DNA from 2 places in the Pseudarthrobacter sp. LMD1-1-1.1 genome. Region 2 is predicted to be linked to the other one. Evidence: riboswitches for the same ligand, from Rfam matches in the RefSeq annotation. Region 2 holds a riboswitch; the other holds the start of a gene.
The links. Region 2 has a riboswitch for S-adenosylmethionine ahead of MRBLMD1_RS09480 (cobalamin-independent methionine synthase II family protein). Riboswitches for the same ligand answer to the same signal wherever they lie in the genome.

Region 1 (3,369 bases), on a different contig from region 2:
CGGAGGGAGCCGGACGGCAGGCCCAGGCGCTTCAGCAGGGGATGGGCGCAGAAGCGGCCGTCGCGCAGGCCCACCCCATGCTCTGCGGAAAGGTAGGCGGCCACCAGCCCTGCGTCGTAGCCCTCGACCGAGAAGTTGACCACGCCGATGGTGTCCGTTTCCGGGTTGGTGTCCTTGAAGATCTGGTGGACGGTGACGCCGTCGATGTCCTGCAGGCCCTCCACCAGGAAGGAACGGATGGCGGATTCGTGGGCGTGCCACCGGTCCTGGTCGAGTTCGGCGATGACCTGGGTGGCGCGGGCCAGGGTGGCGGCGCCGAGGACGTTCGGCGAGCCCCCCTCGTGGCGGGCCGGGCCCGTGGCCCAGCTGACGCCGTCGAGCCGTGCTTCCTTGACCGCCCCGCCGCCGGCGAGGTGCGGGACACCGGTGTCCAGCCAGTCGGGACGTCCCACCAGGACACCCGCGCCGAACGGCGCGTACAGCTTATGGCCGGAAAAGGCGAGGTAGTCGACGTCGTCCGCGCTGATGTCCACCCTGCGGTGCGGCGCGAGCTGGGCCGCGTCCACCACGATCCGGGCGCCGTGCTGGTGGGCCAGCGCGGCCAGGGCCCGGATGGGAAGAATCTCGCCGGTGACGTTGGAGGCGCCGGTGACGGCCAGCAGGCTGACGCCGCCCTGCTCCAGCTCGGTCCGGACGGCGTCCAGGGTGCCGGTGATGGTGTCGGCGGCAACGATGCTGCGGTGCGGAACGCCCTGCCACGGCAGGAGGTTGGCATGGTGTTCGATGTCCAGGTAGAGGACCTCGCCGTCATGCCGGCCGTCGGTAGCAGGCAGGCAGCCGGCCAGGAGGTTCAGCGAATCGGTGGTGTTGCGGGTGAAGATGACCGAATCATCCGGCCGGCCGCCCACGAAGTCCCGGACGATGCTGCGGGCGTTCTCGTAAACGGACGTGCTGATCTGGGACGCGTAGCCGGCCCCGCGGTGGACGCTCGCGTAGTACGGCAGGATCTCGTTCAGGTAGGCGGAGACCACGGAGAGCGCCGGAGCGGATGCGCCGTAGTCAAGGTTCGCGTACCGGATGTGGCCGCCGGAAATCAGTGGTGCCTGGATTTCCGCGCCGGTGACGGCAGCAAGGGGACGGCCGGCAACGGCGTGGCGATCTCCGGGAGCGCCGGATTCGGCAATGGCGGGCTGGGGGGAGACGGTGGCAGTTGTCACAGAGACCTCACTTGAATACAGGACTCCGGCATAGGGAATCCGCGCTTGCCGCATCCACTCCGGACCGGCCTGGTCGTCACCCGGGGCACCCCGCCGCGAATGGAGGGTTGCCGGCCAGCAAACCGGGGTTTTGCGCTGGCACTCGTGACCTGCATAAAAGCGTAGGACATGGGGCGGCCAGGATTGAAGCCGCGGCAATTGTTAAGGGCTTTGTTACGCAATATCGAATAAACGACGCCGGACACCCCCGTCTGGAGGTGTCCGGCGTCGCAATATTCGCCTAAGGGGGCCAAACCGTGGCAGTTACAGCAGGTCGTCCAGGTACGGGTTGAGGCGGTGCAGCACCTCTGAGTGCAGGATCGAGTTGGTGGCCAGCGCGTTCCCGCCGAACGGTCCGTCCTCGCCTTCGAGGGAAGTGAACCGGCCGCCCGCCTCAACCACGATCGGCACCAGCGCAGCCATGTCGTAGAGGTTGAGCTCCGGTTCGCAGGCGATGTCCACCGAGCCCTCTGCCACCATGCAGTACGACCAGAAATCGCCGTAGGCCCGGGTCCGCCAGACGTCTTCGGTCAGCCCGAGGAACTCGTCGAGGTTGCCGCGTTCCTTCCAGCCGCTCAGGCTGGAGTAGGAGAGGGAGGCGTCGGAGAGGCTGGACACGTCGGAGACGCGCAGCCGGGTGGCAGCTGCCAGGGACCGGCCCATGTACGCGCCCATGCCCTTTGCCGCCCACCAGCGCTTGCCGAGGGCCGGGGCGCTGACCACGCCCACCACAGGCTCGCCTTCATCCACCAGGGCGATCAGCGTGGCCCAGACCGGGACGCCCCGGACAAAGTTCTTGGTCCCGTCAATGGGATCGATGATCCAGCGCCGTGAACCGTGCCCGGTGCTGCCGAACTCCTCACCCAGGACGGCATCGCGGGGCCGGGAGCGGGAGAGCTGGCCGCGGATGGCTTCCTCCGCTGCCTTGTCGGCGTCGGTGACGGGCGTCAGGTCCGGCTTGGTCTCAACGTGGAGGTCCAGGGCCTTGAAGCGGCTCATGGTCTGGTCATCCACGGAGTCGGCCAGGACATGGGCCAGGCGCAGGTCATCGTTGTAGCTCGAAGCGGGTTGGATCATGGTTACAAACTACCGTCTGTGGACGCTTCTGCCGGGAGAACGCGTCAGTTGACGCTGCCGAGCTCTTTGGTTTCCTGTGCGTCCATGCGCGGGTCCGTGCCGAGCAGCCGCCGGAGCGATGCCAGGCGTGCCGGGCCGGTGGGACCTGCGTTGCCGCCTGCCACCCAGTCGTCGAGGCCGCAGTTCACCGCGTTTGCAGTGTGCTTGCACCCGCGTTCACAGTTTTCGATGCCGGGGGACAGGTCGGGGAAGGAGCGCAGGATCCGGTCCGGGTCCACGTGTGCCAGTCCGAAGGAACGGATACCGGGGGTGTCAATGATCCAGCTGCCGGCCGGCGCGTCCGCCAGGCGCAGGGCCAGGGCCGACGACGACGTGTGGCGGCCGCGCCCCGTGACCGCGTTCACTCCGCCCGTGGCCCGCTCGGCGCCGGTCAGCGCATTCACCATGGTGGACTTGCCCACGCCGGAGTGCCCCAGCATCACGGTGACCTTGCCGTCGAGATGGGCGCGGAGGTCGGCCACCGCCGCGCTGTCCAGCCGGGCGGAGAGGCCGTCGTCCGACCGTGCATCGATCCCGGAGGCCTGTGCATCGGCGGTCCGGCTGATGATCACAGGGAAGTCCAGGTGGGTGTAGTTGGACAGCAGCTCCGCGGGGTCTTTCACGTCGGCCTTGGTGACCAGCAGGATCGGCTCGATCCCGGCGTCATAGGCAGCCACCAGGGCGCGGTCGATGAACCCGGTGCGTGGTTCCGGGTTGGCGGCCGCCACCACAATCACCAGTTGGTCGGCGTTGGCCACCACGGCGCGCTCGACGGGGTCGGTGTCGTCGGCGCTGCGGCGCAGGAGGGTGTGGCGGTCCTGGATCTTCACCAGGCGGGCAAGTGTGTCCGGTGCCCCGGACACGTCCCCCACGAGCGAGACGAAGTCGCCGGCAACCACGGGCGAGCGGCGCAGTTCGCGGGCCCGCGCCGCGATGACAACGCGCTCGTTGTCCGAGTCTTCGCCTACTACTGCCGTGTATCGGCCGCGGTCCACCG
Region 2 (3,369 bases):
ACGTTCCACGGCATCACGAACTCGGGGCGCAGGCCCAGCTTCCACTGCAGTCCCAGCATGCGGGTCGCGGCGTCCTGGTCCCCGGCCGTGATGAACCCGGACGGGTCCGCCTCGCCAATGTTGGAGAACAGGCTGATGATGCGGCATTCCTCCACGTCGTGCATGGGATCCACATAGGGGACCACGGTTCCGGGCTTGGTCTCCTGCAGGGAATCGCAGAGCTCGTTAACGGCAGCAACGCTGGGGTCGTAGCGGCGGCTCATGAGCTGTTCGTGGAATGTTTCGGGTGCCAGGGCTGTCATGAAGTGCTGGTTCTCCTGCGGGGATTGGCGTTGCTGCCGCCACGGAAACGGGCACGCGGGGGCGCGACACATCAGCGGCGGTTGATTGGGGTGGGCCGATTCCTGGTCGGCCTTACCCAGTTTAGCAAGCCCCGGGAAACGAAACGCCGGTCCCGTGCACCTGACTCTGCCAGGGCACGGAACCGGCGGGCTCCCGCTTCGCCTCTTGAAGCTACCAGAGGCGGCTGGTGGCCCGGCGGGCGCCCTCGCCGAGGGCCTCCAGCTTGGCGAAGGCGATCTGCGGGTGGACCCGGCCGCCCAGGCCGCAGTCGGTGGAGGCGATGACATTCTCACGGCCCACGACGTCGGCAAAGCGGACAATGCGGTCTGCCACCAGGTCCGGGTGTTCCACCACGTTGGTGGCGTGCGAGACGATGCCCGGGATGATCACCTTGCCCTCGGGGAGCTTGGTGTCCTCCCATACCCGCCATTCGTGTTCGTGGCGGACATTGGCTGCCTCGAAGGAGTAGGCGCCGGCGTTAACCTGCAGCACCGATCCGATGATGTCCGCGAAAGGGATGTCGGTGGTGTGCGGACCGTGCCAGGAACCCCAGCAGACGTGCAGCCGGATCTGTTCCTGGGGAAGGTCGCGGAGGGCCCAGTTGGTGGCCTCGACGCGCAGCTGGATGAACTTCAGGTAGTCCTCCAGGCTGGGCTCGGGATTGATCTGGTCCCAGCTCTCGGCCAGGGACGGATCATCGAGCTGCACGGTGAGGCCCGCATCGATGATCGCCTTGTATTCCTCCCGCATGGCATCGGCGCAGGCGTAGACAAGTTCCTCCTCCGACTTGTAGTACTCGTTGGCCACGCGGGCGCAGGAGCCGGGGGAGAGGGACGCTACGAAGCCGTCCGACAACCCGGCCGCTGCGAGGCCGGTCTTCAGGTTCCTGATGTCCGATGCCACCAGGTCCTGGCCCGTGTAGGTCAGGGGTCCGGCGATCTTGGGCTGGGTCACGCTCTTGCGGTGGGACAGGATGCCCGAGGAGGGGTCGTTGTAGGCCTCGTTGAACGCCTGCCGGTCGCGCCGGTCAGGGAATGAGGTCAGGACAATGTTGCCGGGCGAGGAGCGGTGCACCTGGGCATCGGCCCAGCGGTCCACGTTGGTTGGCTCCAGGCCGCCCAGCCGTGCAAAGGAGTAGTTCCACCAGGCACCGTAGTCCACGGAGCTGGACATCGTGTGCCCGTATTCGCCGTCGTTGGGGATATCGATGCCGAGGTCCTTCTGCCGCTGGACCACCTCCACCACGGAGGCCTCCAGAAGTTCCAGGAATTCAGGGGTGACGCCGTCGGTTTCCTTGGCGGCGTTGGCCGCGATGAGTTCCGGGGTGCGGGGCAAGGATCCCGCGTGGGTGACGCGGATGTAGTCGGTGTTCAGGGACATGCTGGAATCTTCCTTTCCATCGGTCCTGGCAGTAGCACCTTCGGCCGGCAGGAATCCTGCTGGACCGTGGTTGCTGCGGCGTCATCGAGCCAGGTCTCTCGGCCGCTCCGGATGGTTCACTCTCACATAAATCCAGATGCCTGCCCCGGGGCAAGTCTGCGCCGCTTTATGTCGCGGCGGGCTGCCCAGCGGCTTTCCTGCCGTTTCCGGAGCCCTGGCGCTGGCCGTCGTAGCAGGACCTGCCCCGCTGGCACACGCTGTGGGCGAAGGCCCCACCTACGACGGCAACGGCCAGATCACCACGTCCAAGCTCGCCACGTACGAACAGATGGTCTCGTTCCTGAAGGACCAGGATGCCCGCCAGTCGGCAATGGAGCTGGAGGTCATCGGGCAGACGGTCAAGGGGCGCGACATCCACTTGGTCAAGTACATTTCGGACCCCGCCAAGCCCACCATCCTGTACCTGACCCAGCAGCACGGCAACGAGCAGCTCACCACCGAGGGCGCCATGGAGTTCATCAAGCACCTGGGGACCGGCAAATCCGCGGACATCCTCAAAGGCGTGAACATCCTGGTGGTGCCCATGCTCAATGCGGACGGCGCCATGGGCGACGTGAACTTCTCCCTGGACAATTACCTCGCAAAGGGGGACCGGCACCTCACCCGCTACAACGCCGAGGGTGTGGACCTGAACCGCGACCATGTGGCCAAGGTCCAGCCGGAGACCCAGGCGCTGCACAACAACGTCATGCGCAAATACCGGATCGACTACATGATCGACCTGCACCACCAGGGCACCCGGGCCGAGCGTGACGGCAAGCTGGTGTCGGGCTCCATCCTGTACCCCACCACCCCCAACGCCGACCCCGCCGTCGTCGAAAAATCCAAGCAGCTCGGCGCGGTGGTCTTCAACAACGTCGACTCCACCGGCTGGGGACACCTGGGCAAGTACCAGGGCGGCAGTGCCGAAACCATCAGCCGCAACGGCATCTCCGTGGAGTACGGCATCGCCACCCTGCTCTTCGAGATGCGCGGCATGTCGGACCACTATTTGGACGGCTATGCACTCGGACAGCGCAGCAACGGCTACCTGATCAAGCAGACCGTCACCACGCTGACCTCCACGGCCGCGGCCATCGCGGACGGGTCCATTGCCGACGCCGACACCTCCTTCTGGAACACGCTAGCCGAACAGACGTCCCGGCCCGCCGGGGAGGCGGAGGACGAATAGGCGGCACCGGCCGCCGCGGCCTTTTGGCAGAAAGGACCGCGGCGGGCCACAACAGTGGACAAAGTGCCCCATCGGCTAAACTTGGGTGGTAAGAGCCCCGGAACTCTTGCTTCGCTGCGCCGTGCTGCGGCTGTGCGAAGGCCGGTATGTTCGGGGCATTCTCATGAACGGCGCTGCATGGGCCCGCCACCTGGTGGCCGGCCCGGGCAGTCCGAACGAATGGGGGAGGATCCCATGCCAGCAATTGTGATCGTAGGAGCCCAGTGGGGCGACGAAGGAAAAGGCAAGGCCACCGACCTGCTGGGCGGCCGTGTTGACTACGTCGTCAAGCCCAACGGCGGCAACAACGCCGGGCACACCGTCGTCGTAGGCGGTGAAAAGTACGAACTCAAGCTGCTGCCGGCAGGCATTCTCAG

Region 1: another riboswitch for S-adenosylmethionine. It lies ahead of MRBLMD1_RS04480 (aminotransferase class V-fold PLP-dependent enzyme); the one in region 2 lies ahead of MRBLMD1_RS09480 (cobalamin-independent methionine synthase II family protein).

Annotation. Positions count from the first base shown of each region.
Region 1 is NZ_JBEGHP010000001.1:928,496-931,864, forward strand. It holds gene MRBLMD1_RS04480 (aminotransferase class V-fold PLP-dependent enzyme) at 1-1,217, opposite strand, end outside; SAM riboswitch class IV at 1,254-1,367, opposite strand; gene hisN (histidinol-phosphatase) at 1,521-2,333, opposite strand; gene rsgA (ribosome small subunit-dependent GTPase A) at 2,378-3,369, opposite strand, start outside.
Region 2 is NZ_JBEGHP010000012.1:823,781-827,149, forward strand. It holds gene MRBLMD1_RS09475 (uracil-DNA glycosylase) at 1-302, opposite strand, end outside; gene MRBLMD1_RS09480 (cobalamin-independent methionine synthase II family protein) at 514-1,722, opposite strand; SAM riboswitch class I at 1,736-1,840, opposite strand; gene MRBLMD1_RS09485 (M14 family zinc carboxypeptidase) at 1,859-2,953, shown strand; gene MRBLMD1_RS09490 (adenylosuccinate synthase) at 3,188-3,369, shown strand, end outside.